Regions from separate parts of the Cohnella herbarum genome, predicted to be linked through region 2. Evidence: predicted binding sites of a transcription regulator. Region 2 holds the regulator's gene; each other region holds the start of a gene.
The links. Region 2 encodes NrdR, which represses ribonucleotide reductase genes. Its sites were predicted from a motif close to AACACNATATATNGTGTT; they were not measured.
Positions count from the first base shown of each region.

Region 1: a site for NrdR is predicted at 3,099-3,116, ahead of nrdI (class Ib ribonucleoside-diphosphate reductase assembly flavoprotein NrdI). Genes of this name have one in related genera too.
Region 3: a site for NrdR is predicted at 3,556-3,573, ahead of HH215_RS01880 (adenosylcobalamin-dependent ribonucleoside-diphosphate reductase). Genes of this name have one in related genera too.

Region 1 is NZ_CP051680.1:8,203,821-8,211,089, reverse strand. It holds gene nrdF (class 1b ribonucleoside-diphosphate reductase subunit beta) at 1-533, opposite strand, end outside; gene nrdE (class 1b ribonucleoside-diphosphate reductase subunit alpha) at 610-2,694, opposite strand; gene nrdI (class Ib ribonucleoside-diphosphate reductase assembly flavoprotein NrdI) at 2,681-3,040, opposite strand; gene HH215_RS34450 (putative bifunctional diguanylate cyclase/phosphodiesterase) at 3,334-5,151, opposite strand; gene HH215_RS34445 (DUF423 domain-containing protein) at 5,314-5,691, opposite strand; gene HH215_RS34440 (hypothetical protein) at 5,762-6,211, shown strand; gene HH215_RS34435 (MFS transporter) at 6,283-7,269, opposite strand, start outside.
Region 2 is NZ_CP051680.1:2,793,641-2,800,909, reverse strand. It holds gene mutM (DNA-formamidopyrimidine glycosylase) at 1-17, shown strand, start outside; gene ytaF (sporulation membrane protein YtaF) at 148-843, shown strand; gene coaE (dephospho-CoA kinase) at 870-1,466, shown strand; gene HH215_RS12515 (lytic transglycosylase domain-containing protein) at 1,463-2,032, shown strand; gene HH215_RS12510 (alpha/beta-type small acid-soluble spore protein) at 2,129-2,341, opposite strand; gene nrdR (transcriptional regulator NrdR) at 2,453-2,914, shown strand; tRNA gene HH215_RS12500 (tRNA-Ala) at 3,242-3,317, shown strand; gene HH215_RS12495 (ABC transporter substrate-binding protein) at 4,111-5,367, shown strand; gene HH215_RS12490 (hypothetical protein) at 5,416-5,802, shown strand; gene HH215_RS12485 (helix-turn-helix domain-containing protein) at 5,799-6,635, shown strand; gene HH215_RS12480 (dihydrofolate reductase family protein) at 6,734-7,269, shown strand, end outside.
Region 3 is NZ_CP051680.1:478,316-485,584, forward strand. It holds gene HH215_RS01865 (hypothetical protein) at 1-382, opposite strand, end outside; gene HH215_RS01870 (YqhG family protein) at 568-1,452, opposite strand; gene HH215_RS01875 (DEAD/DEAH box helicase) at 1,449-3,230, opposite strand; gene HH215_RS01880 (adenosylcobalamin-dependent ribonucleoside-diphosphate reductase) at 3,659-6,247, shown strand; gene HH215_RS01885 (MerR family transcriptional regulator) at 6,376-7,203, opposite strand.

The DNA of each region.
Region 1 (7,269 bases), 2.9 Mb from region 2:
CCCTGACCGGCTAAGTAAAGCGGATAGAAGAACCCGCTATAGAACAAGTAGCTTTCCAGAAGTACCGATGCGGCCATTGCCAGGAACAAGCTCTTCGGCGTTTCGATGTTGTTATAATATTCGACGATCGTGTCCGCTTTCGTCTGCAAGTAAGGATTGCTCTCTACCCAGCGAAATACGCTATCGATCTCTTCGGTCGTTGCCAACGTCGTGAAAATACTGCTATAGGACTTAGCGTGAATCTGCTCCATCATCCCCATGAACCCGAGTACGGCTTTACGCTGAAGCCCATCTACATGCTCTAGAATCCTCGGCATGCCGACTCCGCCCTGCACGGTATCGAGAAGCGTCAAGCCTCCCAGAACCTTCATATAGAGCTCGCGCTCCGCTTCGCTTAACATCATCCAAGACATCTTATCGTCGGATAACGGAATTTCTTCGTCCGTCCAGAATTGCATAATGTTCTGATTCCAGAAAGTAATCGTGAAATCATCGTCGGGACGATTCCAATTGACGGCTTTATAAGCGCACATAATAATCCGAGTCCTCCTAATGCTTATATTAAAAGCTCAAAAAGTCAGGTTTCCTGACTTTTTGAAAGTACCTATTTTACACGGAGCAGGTTATGCATTCTTCTACGGACAACCTATTCGTTCGCGTATAATACAGCGATTTAAGGCCTTTCTTGGCCGCGTATACGTAGAAACGGGAAAGTTGGCGCGTCGTGACGTCGCTGTTCACGTGAAGAACGGTCGAGATTCCTTGGTCGACGTGAGGCTGAATCTCGGCGATCAGGTCGATGACCTTGAACTGATCCATCTGGTAAGCCGATTTATAATAAAAGAAATTGTCGCGACTCAAGAACGGCATCGGATAATAAGTCGTCGAATTCGCATATGTACGAGTCTCGATCGGCTCTACGATCGGCATGACGCTCGACGTCGCGTTCTGTATATACGAGATGCTTTGCGTAGGCGCGATCGCTAAGCGGTACGCGTGGTACAATCCGTTCTCGGCTACGTCCGCTTTCAGCTTCTTCCAATCCTCAGGGGAAGGAACGGCGATTCCTTCGAACAGCGTCTTGACCTTCTCCGTCGCGGGACGGTAATCCGTCGTGAGATACCGATCGAAGTAAGTGCCTTTCGCGTATTCCGATAACTCGAAGCCTTGGAAGGTAACTCCGCTATTCCGAGCGATTTCCATGCTTTTCTCCAGCGAGTGGAAATTCATCATCATGAAGAACGTACGAACGAAATCTCGAGCTTCCGCGCTTTCGTAGGCGATCTTGTTCTTCGCCAGGTAGCCGTGCAAGTTCATCGCTCCAAGCCCTACGGAATGCAGCTCTTGATTGGCTTTGGCAACGCCGGGAGCGTTTGAAACCGTTGTCATATCGCTAACCGCGGTCAGGGCAATGATGCCTTCGTGTACCGATTCTTTAACTTTACCCAAGCCCATGACGTTAGCGATATTCAGAGAAGCCAAGTTACAGCTAATGTCTCTGCGAATCGTATCCGGTTCGTAGTAATCGCCGATTTCCGACGTTTCTTGCAGTTGGAAAATTTCCGTGCAAAGATTGGACATTTTAACGTTTCCGATATCTTTAAGCGCATGAGCGTTGTTCGCGTTGGACTTGTTCATGATGTAAGGATATCCCGACTCCAATTGGGTCGTCGCGATCTTCACGAGCATGTCGCGCGCGCTCATGATGACTTTCTTCTTTACCCGATCGTCGGCCAAGAGCGTATCGTACATCGTGTCGATATCCAGATCGTCCAGATGCTGACCGTAGGCTTTGAATACCGTGTAAGGCGCGAATACGTGCAACTGCTCGTTCTTCTCCGCCAGTTGATAGAATTTATCGGGAACGATCAGACCGATCGACAATGTTTTAAGGCGCGTTTTCTCGTCTGCGTTAATTTTTTTGCTATCGAGAAACTCCATGACGTCCCAACCGAAGATGTTGTAATAACCCGCGCCGGAGCCTTTGCGTTGTCCCATCTGATCCGCGTAAGAGAACGCATCCTCCATCAGTTTCAGCACCGGCATAATGCCTTTCGCAGCGCCTTCGACGCCTTTAATCGCCTCTCCGCGTCCGCGGATTTTCGACAGGTTCACCGCAACGCCGCCGCCGATCTTCGACAATTGCATGCAGGTTCCGACTCCGTAGTTAATCGAATTAAGCGAGTCGTCCATTTCCAATAGGAAGCAGGAAACCATTTCGCCGCGACGGCTCTTGCCCGCGTTAAGGAACGTCGGAGTCGCGGGTTGCACGCGCTGCTCCATCATGGCGGAGGTCAGCGAACGCGCAATGCCGTAGTCGCCTCTTGCCAGATGCAACGCTACGATCGCTACGCGATCCGCGAAATGCTCTAGATATTGCGATTTATCGTCGGTCTTAACGGCATAATCCGTGTAGAACTTAGATGCAGCCATGTAAGACTTGAATTGGAAATCGTAACGATAAGCGAGTTCGTATATTTCTTCGATCTGCCGCTCGCTGAATTGGTTAAAAACATTCTCATAGAAGTCCTTGTCTACCATATATCGTACTTTATCGATCGTCGACTCAAATCGGATGCTCTTGCGATTGACGTCGGCCATGAACTCTTCCACGGCTTCGCGGTCTTTATCCAATTGGAAGAAACCTTCCGGATCTCTTTGCATTAATAAATTGTTTAACTCAATATGACGCAACTGCACGCACCTCCTGTACGAATCTTTCAACGTCCCGCGTCGTGCCGGACAGCTCGAATTTGCTGATGACGGGAACGCCGTACATCTCCGAAATGCGATCCGCGCTGAGCGCGAATCCATCTCCCCAGTTCCGATTTCCGCTTGCGGAAACTCCCCGCAGCTTCTCGTGGTTTCGCTTCAGGAAAGACATGACTTTCTCCGGTACTTGACCGAATCCGGTTGTGTAAGTAACGAGAACGAAACTCTGATCGATATCCATAGACTCCTCGATTTGAACCGAAGGAAGCTTTAATTTATCTATAAACCTCCGTACGTTACCTGTCTTGGAATCATATGCAATCAGCATTTTTCAGTTCTCCTCTCATGGCATCAAACACAATATGTATAGCTGCTTGTTATAATTTATCTCAATATATTGTATGTGTCAAGGTGACCGACGGCCTATTGAAAATGTCTTTTTTTATTGCTTAGTTCCATGCAAGCATAAGCGGCTATCGCCGTCCTTGGGGATGGCGGGATAACGTTTATGTCGGAGACGATTCAGAAATGGATAGCGGATTTTATACTTTCTGCAATCGTCAAAAAAGGAGATCGCCTAGGCAATCTCCTTTTTTGCAACCCGGTTATTTAGCTAGTTTTTTAGTGGAATAACGGAAGAGCGGGACGATTGTGTTTCTCCAAAAGCAACTCTTGAACGCCCGCGCTCGAGAGAGGTGGACTACCGAAATATCCTTGCATTTCATCGCATCTATGGGAACGTAAAAACAGAACCTGTTTCTCCGTCTCTACGCCCTCGGCGATGACCTGCAACTGCAAATTATGAGCCATCGCGATAATAGCCGCGACGATCGCGGCGTCATTGGGATCCTGTTGGATGTCCCTGACGAAAGAGCGATCGATCTTAAGTCTAGCGATCGGCAAGTTTTTCAAATAGTGAAAAGAACTATATCCCGTTCCGAAATCGTCGATGCTAATATTGACGCCCAGATCCGTTAATTCCTTCAAGCACTGGGATGCCCGCTCGACGTCCATCGTCATGCTCTCCGTGATCTCAAGCTCCAAATACCGGGATTCCAGTCCCGTTTGTTGCAAGATTTCGTTCACTTTATCCGTAAGATTGCGTTGAGAGAATTGTCTCATGGACAAATTAACGGATACCGGAATTTTGGGCATTCCCGCATCCTGCCATGCTTTATTCTGTTTGCATGCTTCCTCGATAACCCAGTCCCCCAGGGGCACGATGATTCCGCTCTCTTCCGCCGCGGGAATGAACTCCCCGGGAGAAACAAGTCCTCGTTCCGGGTGGTTCCAGCGGACTAAAGCCTCCATCCCGACGATCTGACTGGAAGCCAAATCATATTGAGGCTGATAATAGAGCAGGAATTCTTTGTTTAACAACGCTCTGCGCATCTCATGCTGTATCGTAAGCTTATGTAAGGCAATATGATCCATATCGCCATGGTGCAGCATATAATCGTTCTTGCCGTTCTCCTTCACGCGATGCAGCGCCGTATCCGCCCTCTTCAATAGGGTGGCAGCATCCTCGGAACCGTCGTCGCACACGGCGACTCCGATGCTGACCGTGATATATACCGGCACGCCGTTCAATTCGAAGGGCTCCACGAGCACGGACATTAATTCGTCCAAGCGCCTCTTCACGTCGCCATCGCCCGCTAGACGGTCGAAACAAGCGGCGAATTCGTCGCCCTCCATACGGGCAAGATCCCCCGGTTCCGTCAAGCTTCGACTCAAGCGTTCCGCGATTTGCAGGAGGAGCATGTCCCCGAAATCCCTTCCGAAAGAAGCGTTGACCAGCTTGAAATGGTCTACGTCCAAATAACAAACCGCAATGCGGGTCGCGTTCTCCCGCGCGGCCTTTAACTTCTCGTCCAACCGGTTCGAGAAATACCGACGGTTCGGCAGACCGGTCATATCGTCGTAATAAGCCATATATCGAATTCGTTCCAAAGAGCGTTTGCGGTCGCTGATATCTTGAATGAATACCAAAATACCGATCGTTTTATTTCTTCTTACTAAAGGAGAAGTTTGAATGTTCAGATCTATGGAACGCCCTTGTTTATGGACGATTCTAATGTCCTGTTCGCACTTTTCCCCATTAAGCGTTCGATTGAAGATTTTCTTCGTTAGCTCATGGGACTCCGCTTCTACCATCGTTGCAAAAGATCTGCCTTTCATCTCTTCCTTGCTGTAGCCGACCATATCGGAAGGATCCCGATTAATATCGACGAATCGCCCGTTCCGGTCGATTACCGCAAATGCTATCGGGCTGTTATTATAGAGCGAATCCAATAATTCCAATTGATAGGAGGGACCAGCGGACGCTGCTTGGTTGCGCTTACGGGCGATAAACCGTCCCAATGAAGCGGCTCCTGCGGTCAAAGCTGCGCCGGCAGATATTCCTGCCAGCCAAAGTCCATTGTCGGACCATCCGTTCACTAGGCTACGTCCTTCCTCCGCATTGGGAAATCGTTCTACGATGTATTCTTTTTTATTATAGAACAAACTCCGGCAATGTATAGCATTTTCCAATTTTTTCTCATAAAAATAACGGAATATAAAGGAATTTACCGATCGATTGTCTAATATGTCGAGTGGAGATTACGATTTCTTATCGGACTTCGCCGATAAAGCCAAACAAATCCATCCGGCGATAAACGCGACTCCGCCTATTGGAGTTATAGCCCCAAGCACCTTCACGTCGCTTAATGCCAAAGCATAGAGGCTGCCGGAAAACAGCACAATTCCGATGAGCAACAATCTAGCCGCCCAGACGGCGAGCTTAGTGGATGCCGCTCTATCCATGAACAGCGCGATTAGCAATAGCCCGGCCGAATGGAACATATGATATTGAACGCCGGTTTGGTATACGTCGAGGGCGTCCGCGGAAATCCTCTCTTCCAGCATATGAGCGCCGAAAGCGCCTAATATGACGGACAGCATGGCGGTAATCGCACCTATTTTAATATACTTATTCATTCGTAAATTTCCTCCTTGGAAAATGAAAGTCGAAACTCTAACCATCATACCGTGATTGAGGTGGAAAGTCATGAACGAGCACAACGAAAAAGATGAACATTTTGCAAACCCGAATGCCTTTACGCCGATTCACGATGCGCCAACAGGTCCACTAAAGCACAGCGGGCTCGGCATCGCTTCTTTCGTATTATCGATTTTCAGTATTTTTTCCTTTATTATCCTAACGATCGTCATCGTTTCTCTGTTCATGAACGCGATCGACTTCACCGCGATCCAGGACGCGAACGGAAATCGGCTCATGACGGATGAAGAAATCGTCGACAAGGTAACGCCTTTCATCGGATATCTTATTTTGTACCCGCTTCTACTAATCGGCGTGCTGATCGGCCTCATTCTAGGAATCGTTGCGCTGGCAAAGCCCGGCCGAAAGAAAGTATTCGCGATTCTAGGCACTATCCTAAACGGGTTGCCTCTTCTGATGCTCGTATTCTTGATGATCGTTGGAATCGCGCTTTCCTGATTCCGCTTCTCGCATCGCGCGATGCTGGAAAGCCGGTATCGACAATAAGCTCACCACGGTAACGGCGATGATCAGAATGAACCCCGTCCCCCCATATCCTTCAGTGGCAACGTTAGCCCCAACAGAACGCATCTCGTTGCCACTAGAAGGATTTCCCTCCATACGAGGAACGACGCCTGTCCCGCTGGCCCTGCGTGTTGTATAAAACGGAATTGCTGCGCGTTCCATACCGTCGTGAAGTAAAACATTCCGATAGAAGTTAACAGGTTGGAAACGATTAAAGCTGCCGGGTGTCGGAACAGGACGATCAGAAACCCGACGGCAAGCAAACCCATCCCGATTCGAAGCCAACGCATTTCGTCGAATTTTATTTTACGGTACATCCACAGACCCAACAACGAGCAACAAGTGTACACCATGTTCAGCAAGGCAATCAGAAGTTTGTCCTCCGTAACGCTGAAGGTGAACAGCAGTGTAAATAGATTCTGGAATTGCATGAATATTCCCGCCGCCAACAGGGATAACAAGATCCACTTGGAGCCCGGACGACCGAAAGCCGCGCGAAAACGAAATCGCCATGCATGTTGCGGTTTCTCCCCTTGAACGCTCTGAGCGGCAAGCGAGATTCTCGGCATAAAAAAAGAAAAGGCGAGCATCATCGCGACGAATACCGACATAAGACCGAACGAGCCGGAATACCCTTTCCAATCGATCACTTGGGCCGACACGAACGGGACTGCCATCGATAACCCTTGCGAGATAACCATCATCGTGGCGAAATAAGGAGCATATTCGCTGCCCTTGCCCCTCAATGCGAGGCTTAAATTCTGAGAGGCTTGCGATAAGCCGAACATCGCGCCTACCGGAATGCCAAGCAGCAAGATCCATACTATTCGGTTGTCCAACTGGACGGAGACCAAATACGCGAAAGCAGCGGCCCCGCAGAGCGCGGAAACCGCCAATGGCAATCGTATGGAAAATCGGGTCAACAGCTTCGCTGTGATGGCGAACGATATTCCCCAGTTAATGAACATAGACATGTTATATAGGGATACTTC
Region 2 (7,269 bases):
GTAGTAAGGATAGTTAGATTTTCTAGGCATTCGCACATAAAAGTTCGGGCTGGCGGGGCATTCAATCCTTCCCGTGCATAGGATGAACAGAACCTGGCTTCCGGTAACGGAAGATTAGGTAAGCATCCATGCAGGAGGAAATGCATTATGATGGCACCTGTCGCTTCGCTCGTTTTGTTGTCTTTTGCGGTTAGTCTTGACGGCTTCGGGGTTGGCATGACTTATGGCGTAAGGAAAATCAAAATTCCGGTGTCTTCCATTTTTATTATTTCGGCATGTTCGGGCTTGATTATTCTATTGTCGATGATGGCCGGAGTCGCCCTCACGGGGTGGATGTCGCCCCACGGCGCGTCCGCGACGGGCGCCGTCATTCTGATCGGTATCGGATTGGCCGCGCTTATCCAATTCATTCGCAGCGGAGAGCGAGAGGATCGCGAACGGCGCGCGAGCAATGACGGAAGCGAGAAGGCTATCGGAACGAAGGAGATGGAGCCCCAAGCGCCCGTTCTCCAAATGGAGCTTAAAGTGTTCGGATTCATCATTCAAATTCTAAGATCGCCGTCGGCGGCGGATATGGACCGTTCCGGAACGATCAGCGCCGGAGAAGCTTTTCTGCTCGGAACCGCTTTGTCGCTTGATGCGTTCGGTGCCGGCATAGGCGCCGCTCTGGTGGGCTATCCTCCTTTCCTTACCGCCGTGCTCATCGCCGCGTCGAGCGGACTGTTTCTATGGTCGGGAACCCAGGTCGGATTCGTGGCTTCGGGCTGGCGTTGGGTCAGGCAGCTATCGATGCTGCCGGGTATTATTCTCATTGCCATGGGAATATTCAAACTGTTCATATAAAGGATGTTCAAAAAGGAAGAGAAATTATGAATATCGGTTTAACTGGCGGTATCGCCACCGGTAAAAGCACGGTCGCCAAACTTCTTACGGATCGCGGCGCGATATTGATCGATCTGGACGGAATTGCCCGGGAGGTCGTTGAGCCCGGGCAACCGTCTCTTCTCGCTATCGCGGAACGTTTCGGTCATACCGTGATTCAAGCGGACGGGACTCTTGACCGCAAGAAGCTAGGCTCGATCGTATTCGCGGATGCCGCCGAGCGGAAAGCGCTCGAGGCCATTACCCACCCGGCGATCCGGACCGTGATGAAACGGAGAATGGCCGATCATGAAAGCGGCAATCCCGATAAACTCGTAGTCGTGGACGTTCCGCTGCTGTTCGAGTCGAAGCTGGAGTCTTATTTTGAGCGGATTATGGTCGTTTATGTCCCTCGAGACTCTCAATTGAGAAGATTAATGGAACGGGACAAGCTTACTGCCGAAGAAGCGGAGAAACGCCTTAGAGCGCAGATGGATATAGAGGACAAAAGGCTCAAGGCGGATATCCTGATCGATAATAGCGGTAGTCTTGCTAACACAACTGAGCAAATCGATCGCTATTGGCGAGAAAAGGGGCTTGGATGAGTAGAAGAATTAAACGCAAAAGATTTATCCTTCCCCTTGTTCTAATCCTGCTTGGAGCGCTATTCGTGCAGTCGGATTGGCTGGGCAGATGGATTTATCCGATATCTTTTCAGGAAGAAATCAAAAAGAACGCCGCTACATATGATCTCGACCCTCTACTGATCGCCGCCATCATCCGCGTCGAATCGAACTATAGATTGAATGCGGTTTCTCCGAAAGGAGCCGTCGGTATTATGCAGATCATGCCGGAGACGGCGAAATGGATTTTGCAGAAGGATGATTTCGGAAGTATTACGGTAAAAGATGCAGGTCGGGAAGCGCATGCCGGAATTGCTCTCGGGTCATGGTACGTGAAGGAGTTAAATCGTCAATTCGATGGAAAACTGATCGTATCGCTGGCGGCTTACAACGCGGGTCCGGGAAAAGTGCGGCAATGGCTGGAAAAAGGGACTTGGGACGGCGAAGAACAAACTTTACGCAATATTCCTTACGGAGAGACTAGACATTACGTCCAACGTGTGATGTATTATTATAAGAAGTATCAGAAAGTGTACGAGACGTTATAAAGAGGATAAACGGAAGAGGAAGCCTTGAAGCATTACGCTTCAAAGCTTCCCGGTATTAAGTGCCTTCGGTTGTTAGATTCATCGGCTTCCGCATGATTAGCGACCAGCCAGTTGTTGTTCGGCGATTTGCACCAAACGGCGGGTAATGTTACCCCCGATCGAACCGTTGTCCTTTGTGGTCATGTTACCTTGATATCCATCTTGCGGGATGGCGATGCCAAGCTCTTGAGCGGCTTCGTATTTCAGTTGGTTCAAGCCTGCTGTCGCTTGAGGAACGAGCAATGTATTGCTGCCACTGTTTTGTGCCATGAATGTTCACCTCCTTGCGGTTGGTAACTGTATTATGTGCTTTATTTTTCTGTTCATGTAAGGGAAGGTTTGGAAATAAAAAAATAATCGGATGGAGGCGACATCGCCGCTATGAAATGTCCTTATTGCGATTACAGCGGAACTAAGGTTCTGGATTCGCGACCTGCCAACGACAACAAATCGATCCGCCGCCGTCGGGAGTGCGAGAAGTGCAGCCGTAGGTTCACGACGTTCGAGACCATCGAGGAAACGCCCTTAATCGTCATTAAGAAAGACGGCAGTCGCGAGGAATTCAGCCGGGATAAAGTGCTTCGCGGTCTGCTGAGAGCGTGCGAGAAGCGCCCCGTATCCGTTGGACAGCTGGAAGTGATCGTCTCGGACGTGGAGAGGGAGCTTCGCAATACGGCTCATGCCGAAGTCGAAAGCCGGATCATCGGCGAATTGCTCATGGAGCATATTTACTCGGTCGATGAAGTCGCGTATGTTCGCTTTGCTTCGGTGTACAGGCAGTTCAAGGACATCAATATGTTCCTGAAGGAACTCAATACGTTGATGAGCAAACACGGCATCTAAGCTCAGCTTGGCTTGATAGGGGGCCGGGCTTGGGTGCCGCGTGTTAGTGAGCATGGACATGAATAACGACTGAATATTGGACGGCTCGGAGCATTTGCGCGACTGAGTCTTGTTCATGGTTCGAATAGTAGCGGCATGACTCGGAGAGATGAGCGGGTTAACTTTTGCATGGGAACGGATTATGAGCATCAAATTAGCAAAAAGCGTTGACATCGCCTTTGTAGCTGTGATAAACTCATTTTTGTCGCCAATTACGAGCGCTTAGCTCAGTTGCGATCCGCCGTTGGGTAGTGTACTATTCCGAAAAGAATTTCGAGTTTATATCCCGGGCCTTTAGCTCAGCTGGGAGAGCGCTTCGCTGGCAGCGAAGAGGTCAGCGGTTCGATCCCGCTAAGGTCCACCATACTTTACTTTCAAAACGACAGAGATGTCGTTTTTTTAAGTCGTTTTCAAAAGCTTCAAATGTGCGGGGGCGGGAGGACAGGCCATGAACAAAGAAAATCAGGTCTTAATGGGTTTTAGGGATTTATATAACTAAATGGTCTGGCTATGTTGCAGAGTCCTTTTATATGACTCGCGGTGCCATAAGTAAATGAACCAAGAAGCTCATAAAAAAAAGGCCTTATCGAAAGCTACCAGAAGTGGGTATAGATAGTAACTCAGAATAAATTTGAATAATGAATTGGAAATCACGGGCAGCCCAACTCAATTGAGAACGGGTTGCTCTTTTTTATTGTTAATTTGTTTCGGTGGAATCAAAGATATCATTGTTGAGGTGAGATTTTAGGTGTTCATATTGAGATCGCGAAATAATCAGAACACGAAATATACCATAGTTAAAGCATTAAACAGAGAAGTATATATGATCATTTGGTGAGACGTTAACTTCATGGTTTTGTTTCATCTCCACAAAATCCGACAAAAATGGTTTACATATTAAGTAACTATGATAAAATATTACCTCAAAAGGGAGTTGTGAAACAAAGATAAAACAATCCAAATTTGCAAAATCGGGGGGACTATGATTTTCAAGTTGGTATTTGAAAGAACAGAGATGTTGGCAAATTGGCCGCTGTTTATTTGAGAAATGCTGACTACTAAATGAAAGGATAGAAACCATGAGATTACGACTATTCATCCTAACGATAATCATGATTTTGCTACTAAGCGCATGCCAGACAAATGAAAAAAAGGTAGTGGAAAACGTAACCTTGAAAGTTGTTTATTATGATCAAAACATGTTTAATCGCGATTACGGTGAATTATTCGCATCAAGGTACCCGAATATTGATGTCGAGGTATTGCCCATTACCTATTATTCAAACCCCCAAAACAACGGCGTGGATTCGATTAGTCAATACATAATAACGAATCAACCCGATGTTGTGCTTCTAAGGGATATCGATTTAATAACGCTGTCGCAAAAAAAAGAATTGGTTAATTTATCCTTTCTTATTAAGGAAGAAAAGTATGATCTCAGTACGATGCTGCCTTCCGTTATTGATTTAATTAGGAAGCTAGGTGACGGAGATATTTACGGTTTGGCCCCTACTTTCGAAAATACGGCGCTCTTTTACAATAAAGATATTTTCGATAAAGCCGGAATTGATTATCCGGTCGACAATATGACTTGGAAAGACGTGCTGCTTCTAAGTCAAAGGTTTAATGGTAACGAGTCTGCATACGGTTTTTATAAGGGCAAAAACTCAAGCCTATTTAATTTTGTTATCAAAAGAATCGGTTACCTTAGCGGGATAAACTTCTACAACGCGAAAGATAAAAAAATTACATTGAATACGGCATTCTGGAAGTCCATCTTCGAACAAGTCATCGAAGGATACCATAATAAAAGTCTCTTTCTTGATACCAATCAGGAAATAAAAAGCAGATATAAGTTTAGCGACGAAGTCGACATCGTTTACGGGTCCAATTTGTTTGTCAAGGGCAAAGCCGCTATGACGATTGACTCTATTGCTTTGGCGAGCGACATCGAGAAAGCGCAACAAGCATTGAAGAATATTACACCTATGAATTGGGCAGTCGTTACGATGCCTGTAGATCCCTTAAACCCCGATGAAACAACTGCGCTTCATTTGAATCAAATTTTTTCCATTAACGCGAAATCGCAAAATATTGAAGCGGCTTGGGAACTCATCAAGTTTATCAATGGAGAAGAGTGGGCGAAATTAAAATCGAAATCATCATCCGTACTGTTAACAAGATTCGAGAACATGAAAGAAATGTATGGTCACGATATTGAGGCATTCTATAAATTAAAGCCGAACGGTAAGTTTTACAACTCAGATGGTTTACCAGACGCATTCCACAAAGAATTTAATGCACTTGGTAACGAAGAAATACTTAAAGTCATCCAAGGAACGAGCACGTTAGAGGATGCATTGATTGAGATTGAAAAAAATGGGCAAGTCATTCTAAATAAATATGTTCAATAGTAACGAGGGAGAATAAGCAAAGATATTGTGCAGAGGGAGGCGAGAGAGTTGAATACGACGGTAACACTCTGGCGCCTAATTTTCGCCGGGTCCGTGCTGACAGTCAGCTTTTATCGTAAAGACATCCACTTGGGAGCGACGCGCAAAGAGCAAGATCTCGGAGTTCTCCCCATCTATTTCACCTGGTCGGTAGTATTCGCAATTTTCAATGTGATATGGCTAATCGGATGGATTCTGTGGGGCATTTTGATAGCAGCCATTCCGGCTGGCATGTCGGTTCCCTCTGTCCGCGTACATTCAACCCATTTATTCCAGTTACTATTGTTGGACGATTCGCTGCTGGAAGGGTTCGAGCTCGCGATTATTTTGAGCTGTATTTTTCTCGTCGGAGGCTGGCTTTTCACAAGCCGCAGGAAGTTCTTGGAAGGAAGATGACGACCATCAACTTTAAAGTCGTGCCTCCTTCTCCAGCTTTAAGCCGAGATATCGAGTGTCTGCGAATCTCAACTTATGCAGGCCATCAGCCGCTTGAGGTTAAAGTTTGTCCAAGCGGCTACCCCGGCATTGTCTTCCAGCTTGCTGCAGATACAAAGGCGGCGATAGAATGTATCGCGATCCGCTCCGCGCAAACCTTCAATATTCCTTTCTTATTTCTGCATGGACAAGGCTCGGAGCCGAGCATCATGCGTTTTCGAGGTGCGCCTTATACGACGATCCAATTGGTGTTTAAGCCCCATGCACTTTACAGCTTGTTTGGATGGGACGCGGCTGGTCATAACCAAGGCCTGTTGGCTCCGGATCAATTCAATGCGGTGGAACTGGAGAAGCAGCTCTTGTCCGCGGACTCAACCGACGAACGGATTGATTTGCTCTATGACTTTATTATGAACGCGTTAAAGCAGAACAATAGGCGTGACGAGCTCATCGAGTCGGTACTTGATTACATTCGCGACCATATCGCGACAATTACGTTGCAAGATCTGCTTGCCGTTTTCTATATTTCCGAGCGGCAATTTCAGAAACGCTTCGCCCGCGTGGTTGGCATGCCGCCTAATTTGTTCATCAGGGTAAGACGCGTAAATGAAGCTTTGCGGTTGATGCATTCTGGGCAGTATGAACGATTGTCCGACGTTGCTTATGCGCTGAATTATTATGATCAGTCTCATTTTATACGCGATATGAAAATGTTTTCCTGGGTAAGCCCGAAACATATTGCGATGAAGGTTAGCGAATTTCATAGCGATCTGGCAGGATCCTCCTATTTATAATAAAGTACGGTTTTGTCCAATTTTTTTATCGCGTTTCCGGTTATGATCAAGTTATTCCGATAGGAAATAACGATTCAATTAACGAGGAGCGAAAAGCGATGAACAAAATTAAAGTGCTGAACCGAATATCGATCGATGGTTATTTTGCCAGCACCAACGAAGCGGCTTTCGGTATGGATTGGTTTATTCATGACCCGGAGGTTGACCAAGCCGCGCATGCAATCGGCGGCAAGATGAACATCCTTATTTTGGGAGGCACGACTTTCCGCGGATTTGAACGTTACTGGTTGCCGGTGCTCCATAAACCGGATGCGCCTAGTCATTTGAAAGAGATAGCCCAAGAACTGACCGATATGACCAAAATCGTTTTCTCCAAAACAATCAATGAAACGGAGTGGGACAACACCGAAATTTATTATGACAACCTGATCGAAGTGGTACGACAATTAAAAAGAGACGCTAGCTCTGACATTCTTGTGTTGGGTAGTGGCTCCATCGTGCAGCAGCTTGCCGAGAAAGAATTGATCGACGAGTATATCTTTATTGTCAGTCCGGTCGTGGCGGGCAAAGGAAAACCTTTGTTTGAGCATGTCAAGCAGTTTGCGCTCACCCCGTTAGAGGCGAGGACGTTTGA
Region 3 (7,269 bases), 2.3 Mb from region 2:
TCAGCTGCTGGGAGAAGAGCGAGTAAGGACCGGTGCCGTATTCGCCAAGTTGGAACGAACCATCCGTTACCGCATGAACGACCATATATCCGATATCTTTGCCCTCTTTCGTAAACAGCACGAGCCAACTGTGCGTTCCGGGGCCAAGCGCTTCGATCTGCGGGTCGGCGGATTGCCAATCTTTGAAAGGTTTCTGCTCCGCTAACCGTTCGACCCAAGCTTTAACTTGTTGTTCAAGCTTGGAAGGAAGCTGCGAAGCTTGGGATAGCGCCACAGACGAAGTCGAAGCTAAGGCCGGCATTGAGCCGATGAACAAGATGAGCAGCATCGCGATGAGTGGGAGCGCATACGCTCTAAGCCGATATAGACGACGAGAAAACAAGGGAGCATCACCTGCTATTTAATGGAGTGGATACGGAATGCTATTTTGGCGGAAAACCTGAATTTTTGAACACATAATGTAATTGTAAAGGACAAGCCCTGCCGAGACTGTTGTAACCTGTCAGGCGCAGGGAAGTCCGAAGGTTCTATTTTTGCCGATTAGACGCGCTTTATCTCCCGCAAAGGCTAATGAATGCCGGGAAGATGAAAAATTCCGCAGTTCATGACGGTCAGAGACACTCTAGGACGGTACTGCCAGTCGATCTCGGCTTCTCTCTGTTTGTATCGAGCGGTTACGGCTTCCTTCTGTTCCTTCTGATCCGGATGCCCCATATTGTCTAACATGGGCAAGTAATACTGCCGAATCCGCTCCAACTCGTCCTGCCGGCGTTGCTCCGCTTCTACCGCCCAGGAAAAATCGGTATTTTTGAGCTTGCGTTCCATCGTTAGCTCTAATTGATTCATCCCCTTGCGAAGCGACATACCATTCTTCATTAAATGGATGTTGGAAGGAAGCCGGGGCGAGAGCTTCTTAACCTTCAGTGTTTCCATAAACCTCTCGTTGATAACCCCGGTAGCGAGCGAAATCCCCCATCCGTAGATCTCTTCCCGTTTCATGTCGCATTCGAAGCCGACCTTGAAGTTCACCCCGAGCCATGCCGTATAAGGTAGCGAGCTTAACGGATCGATTCTGCCGCGGGGAGGCTCTTCGAACAGCGTGACGCATCGTCCTCCCAGCGAGGTCGCTTCGAACAATTGCTGAAGGCGCCTCGATCCGAAATAAACGTCCTCTTGAATGATCCTGCCGGATTCGGTCATGACGTAGGTGATCGGGGTGGCCGCAGCTCTATCCGCCATGGAGGGATTCTCGAATGACCATTTGTAAGTCATCGTCTCGGGAACGGAACCTGTCCGATCGACGAAGCTCCAATAATAGGGGCGGTTCGATAACGCTCTGTCCGCATCGGGCGAGAGCTTAACCGTCACGTGACTTGGGCTTTTCTCGATAAAATGGCTGCCGGTGGAATCCAAATAAGCGACGACGAATTTGTGGATTTGTTTGGTATTCATGGCTTGTTCTCCCGATGCAGTTGATTTTTCGTTGCGAGCAACGTATCTCCGAGTCCGTCGATCCGTCTGCGCAGTTCCTCTCCATCCGTGGATTCCAGCACCAACTGGGCTAACCGGCGCTCCAGGGATTCCTCTTTCTCGAACTGTTGAATGATCTCGTCAAGCTCTCCGATAACCAATTCGAACATATTGATTTTCTCATGGAGCAGATGTACGATGTGTTCTTCGATTGTCCCCAATGTGCACAGATTAAAGATTTGCACGTCTTCCGTTTGTCCTAGGCGATGGACGCGACCGATTCTCTGTTCGACCCTCATCGGGTTCCAAGGGAGATCGAAGTTGATGACGTGATGGCAGAATTGCAGGTTGATGCCTTCGCCTCCGGCTTCGGTGGCCACCATCACTTGCGCGCGTCTGCGGAAGAGATCCATCATCCAGTCTTTTTTGCCGCGGTTCATTCCGCCTCGGTAAGGCACGGCCGTGAGTCCGTGTTCTTTGAAAAACTTCAGCAAGTATTCTTGGGTGGCGCGATATTCGGTAAATACGATCACTTTGTCGTTCATGTTCTGAATCAATTCCATCGTCTTCTCCGCTTTGGTGTTCGATTTAATGCTGCGGATGAGCTCGACGATCTCCCAAATCCTGGCGCGAAGCGGCGATTCCTCGGACGTTTTCTTAAACAAGTTAATGAGGGTAAGAAATACGGCATCCCGGCTGGAACAAACCTCGCGTTGAAGCGTGACGAGGGATAACATGCTCGTTAAGTCGCCGTTCTCGGTCGTCGCGTGCTTGCGGACATAGTCGGTTACGCCTTGGTAGAGCGCCATCTCCTCGGGAGAGAGGCGAAGCGGGACGTTCGTGACGACCCGTTTCGTAAATTCGACGCCGCCGTCGCTGCGACGATTGCGGATCATCACTTGCCCGAGCGCTTCGTGCAGCTTGGCTTCGTTCTTAGGCACTCTGCGATCGGCGACGAAGTTAGCGGCGAAGTCGCCTTCTCCGCCAAGTTGGCCGGGTTTAAGCAGGGTAATGAGGTTATATAACTCGGACAGATCGTTCTGAACGGGCGTAGCGGTTAGCAGCAGGCAATACTTTTTGCGAAGCTCGTTAATGAACTGATAGTTGCCCGTCCGCTTATTCTTCAGCTTGTGCGCTTCGTCCACGATGATCAGATCGAACTCGTTGTCTAGCAGCATCTGGCGATGGGGATCGCGTTTGGCCGTATCCATCGAGGCGACGACGATGTCGTTGTCCCATGTATACGCCTTCCGCTGCGCGATGGCGGGAATGTCGAACTTGCCGTTTAATTCGCGAACCCATTGCAGAACGAGCGATGCCGGAACGAGGATGAGCACTTTCTTCACTAAGCCGCGAATGAGGTATTCTTTCAGAATAAGTCCGGCTTCGATCGTCTTGCCCAAGCCGACTTCATCGGCTAAGATCGCGCGGCCTCGCATCTCGTGGAGGACTTTGCGGGCGGTATCGACTTGATGCGGCAACGGTTCGAAATGCGGAAGCAGCGTAAGGCATTGCAACGCATGGAAATCCGTAACGAGAGAGGCTTCTTCGGCTTCCAAGCTGAGTTGGTATAGAGCCCAATCGTCCCAAGGACCGTTGCGGTCCGAGCGACGTTCCAATTCTTCGAAAGCTCCGCGATCGACGTGCATGTCTACCAACGCATGAAGCTTGCGGGGGGCCGGATCGGAAGAATAGCTGGCCGGAGACTTGAAAGGTTGAGGAACGGAGGCCGAAGATCCTTCCTCGATATCGGGTGCCATTGGCGGTTCTGGCGGCAGTTGGACGGCAGGTGAAACCGCGCCGGACAGCGGGTCGGCGGGGGAAGAGAAAGGGTTGCGCAACGAGAGTTCCTCCTGGGCGATAACTTAACCGATGTCGTATAGGTGAAGTTTCGAAGGGTTATTGTAAAGCTAGAATATCATGTCCATTCTTTAGTATGAGCAAACGGCGAGAATTCATAACAAGGATGCAAAATCGAGCCGTATCCGGTTCGTTCTAGCGCTTCCTCGTTATTTCATCCGTTTTCGACTAATGATCTGATTGTCCTATGTTTTCACTATATATGGTGATGTATAATGGTTTTTAAACACAATATGTTGTATAATTTAGGTATGGCATGAAGTGTTGCGGGCCGTGTGATGTTGCAATTCTAATCTGATATTCGGGAGGGTGTACCGGATTGAAAACGATGCAAGCAAGTCGGTTGGAAGGACTTAGCGAGAAAATATTTTTGGATCGATATGCATGGAAGAATGCCGATTCCAACGCCGCGAAGGTTGGGGATGTCGTCCTTGTGCTCACGAAGGATGATCCTAAATTTCCTGCCAAAGACGTAGGGGAAGTCGTGGAACGCGATGGACAACAAGTAACCGTTAAGCTTCGTAACGGAGAGTTAGTGCAATCTACCGTCGAGAAATTGACGTTAACCATTGAGAAGACGCCGGAGGAAATGTGGACGCGCCTCGCTAACGCGATGGGGTCCGTCGAGGATTCCGCCGAGAAGCAGAAGGAATGGTCGGAGAAATTCCGCTGGCTGCTGGACGACTGGAAGCTCGTTCCGGGCGGACGGATCGCCGCGGGTGCGGGAGCGAGCGAAGAATTGACGCTCTTTAACTGCTACGTTATCCCGTCGCCTCATGATAGCCGTGGCGGCATTATGCAGACGCTGACGGAGATGACGGAAATTATGGCGCGCGGCGGCGGAGTGGGCATTAACTTGTCGTCGTTGCGTCCTCGCCGTGCGATCGTCAAAGGCGTGAACGGTTCCTCCAGCGGGGCGGTCTCTTGGGGCGGATTGTTCAGCTATACGACGGGGTTGATCGAACAGGGCGGAAGCCGTCGCGGAGCATTGATGCTTATGATCAACGACTGGCATCCGGACGTCGAGGATTTCATTACCGTGAAGCAGACGATGGGCCAAGTCACGAACGCGAATCTGTCCGTATGCGTAAGCAACGCCTTCATGAAGGCGGTCAAGGAAGACGCGAACTGGGATTTGGTGTTCCCGGATTCCAAGGATCCGGAATACGACGCGCTATGGGACGGAGATCTGGAGAAGTGGAAGAAGCTCGGCAAGAACGTCGTCCATTATCGGACCGTTCGCGCTCGCGACGTATGGAACAGCATTATCGAGGGCGCATGGAAATCGGCTGAACCGGGCGTCGTATTCATGGAATACTACAACCAAATGTCCAACAGCTGGTATTTTAACCCGATTATTTGTACGAATCCGTGCGGGGAGCAAGGACTCCCGGCATGGGGAGTGTGCAATTTATCGGCGATTAATCTGTCCAAGTTCTACGATGAGGAGAACCACGACGTCGCATGGGATGAGCTGTCTAAGGTTGTCCGTTACTCGACTCGTTTCTTGGATAACGTAATCGACAAGACGCCATATCATTTTCCCGAGAACGAGAAAAACCAGAAGAACGAGCGTCGCGTAGGTCTAGGAACGATGGGGCTTGCGGAGTTGATGATTCGTTTGGAAGTCCGCTACGGCAGCACGGAAAGCATGGATTTCCTAGATAAGTTATATGGCTTCATAGCACGCGAAGCTTACCTCGCGTCCACGGAGATTGCTGCGGAAAAAGGTTCTTTCCCAGCATTCGAGGCGGAGCCATACTTGCAAAGCGGATTCATGAAAAATATGGTCGAGACTTATCCGGAAGTCGGCGAAGCCGTTTCCAAACGAGGGATGCGCAACGTTACCGTTCTTACCCAAGCGCCTACGGGCTCCACGGGTACGATGGTGGGCACTTCTACCGGAATCGAACCTTATTTCGCTTTTGAGTTTTTCCGTCAAAGCCGTTTAGGCTACGATAAGCAATTTGTCCCGATCGCTCAGGAATGGCAAGACGCCCATCCGGGCGAAACGCTTCCGGAGTGGTTCGTCACCGCGATGGACCTGTCCGCGAAAGATCACATTCGCGCGCAGGCCGCGATTCAACGCTGGGTCGACAGCTCGATCTCCAAGACGGCGAACTGCCCGTCCGATTTCACGGTCGAAGAGACGGCGGAGCTGTACGAGATGGCATTCGAGCTCGGTTGCAAAGGCGTAACGATCTATCGCGACGGCAGTCGCGACGTTCAAGTTCTCAGCACGACTAAAGACGCCAAGAAGGAAGATGCGGCGAAAGCGGAAGCTCCAGCGGCAACGGTCGCGGCGGTTGCGGAAGCAAGTCCAAGTCCGGTGGAAACTCTGGACTCGGCGCTTAACGTCAGCGTGACTCCGGAGCAGAAGCAAGTGTTCGACAAACAATACAAGAGCCGTCCAAAAGTTCTTCGCGGAGCGACTTACAAATACAATACGCCGTTCGGCATGGCGTATATTACCGTTAACGATATCGATGGCACGCCGGGAGAAATTTTCCTGAACGTCGGTAAAGCCGGTTCCGACGTATTCGCCATGGCGGAAGCGCTCGGCCGCGTGTGCTCGTTGTTCCTGCGTTACGGGGATCACGGCAACAAAGTCCAGCTTCTCGTGAAACATCTGAAAGGCATCGGAGGCTCCGGCGCAGTCGGCTTCGGCCCGAACCGCGTCGAGTCCATTGCGGACGCGGTCGCTCAAGCGCTTGAAACCCACGCTGGCATGGTAGATCACGAACACGCGGCTTCTCTGGAAACTCCGATCGCGGCGACTGCTTACAACGTCCTCTCGGACAAGTCGCGAGCGGCGTATACTTCTAAGGATTTGTGCCCGTCTTGCGGATCGGCATCACTGCTGAATGTTGAGGGTTGTAAGACTTGCGGGAATTGCGGATATAGTAAGTGTAATTGAGGATAGAGGGGGATTTTATCCCTCTTCTTTTTTTTCTTCTTTTGTTTGGCGTCCGTTCACGTCGGGGGAAATAGCCCAGATCCTCACTTTATTTTCTCCAGACACTAGACCGCGTTTTATATATCGGTCTACGCCAATGGAATTCGTATTTCGACTAAATGTTCGCTCTCGTTTTTCACAATAAAACTACTAATAATAGAGGTCATAATAATATCTCCTCTTATATTCAGTTTATTAACTGCAATATACTCCCTGATATCGGTGAAGACGTGTATTAGTTTATCGTTTTCACCTTTATGATAGGCGACGATGCAAACGCCCAGGGGATATTCTTCAACGTTGGCGTCACCCCGGAACTCCTTTTCAAGAGGCAAAATGACCTTTTCAATCAGTAGATCATTCGCAGTATGCAGGTATTTTTCGTTATATATATAGGTCAGGCCGTGATTATGACCGACCTCCGAGTAATTCGGAAAGCGGGTTATTAATTCTTGTAATTTGGCCTCGAAATCAAACCAATCACTGACTGTTTGGCATTCTCCGATTACCCCTCGAATCGAGTAACATTCTTTAATTTCTATCCCATTCTTAAACTTTTCAAAATAGCTGCCCTTTTCCTCAATTGTATCCAGGATGAAAGCAAACCTCTTCGCAACGGTTTGCATCTTAGCAATTTGTTCTTCGAATTGATTTTGCTGATATCTAAGATTATTAATTGCTTCCTTAAGACTCGTTATTTCTCTGAATTGCTTTACTTCATCCAACGATAATCCGATCAATTTGAGAAATTTGATATGGTCAACTTCAAGAAATTGCTCTTCAGAGTAAAAACGGTAGCCATTTTGTTCATTTATAAGATCGGGAGACAAAAGGCCGATTTGGTCATAATACCTTAAGGTTTGAGCATCGATCCTCTTAATTTTTGCAAGTTCTCCGATTTTGAATTTTTTCTTCATACATTACACCCCTAAATATGGAAGATCGTATTTTTATCATGATGGTGAGATGTCTATTGACCTTAT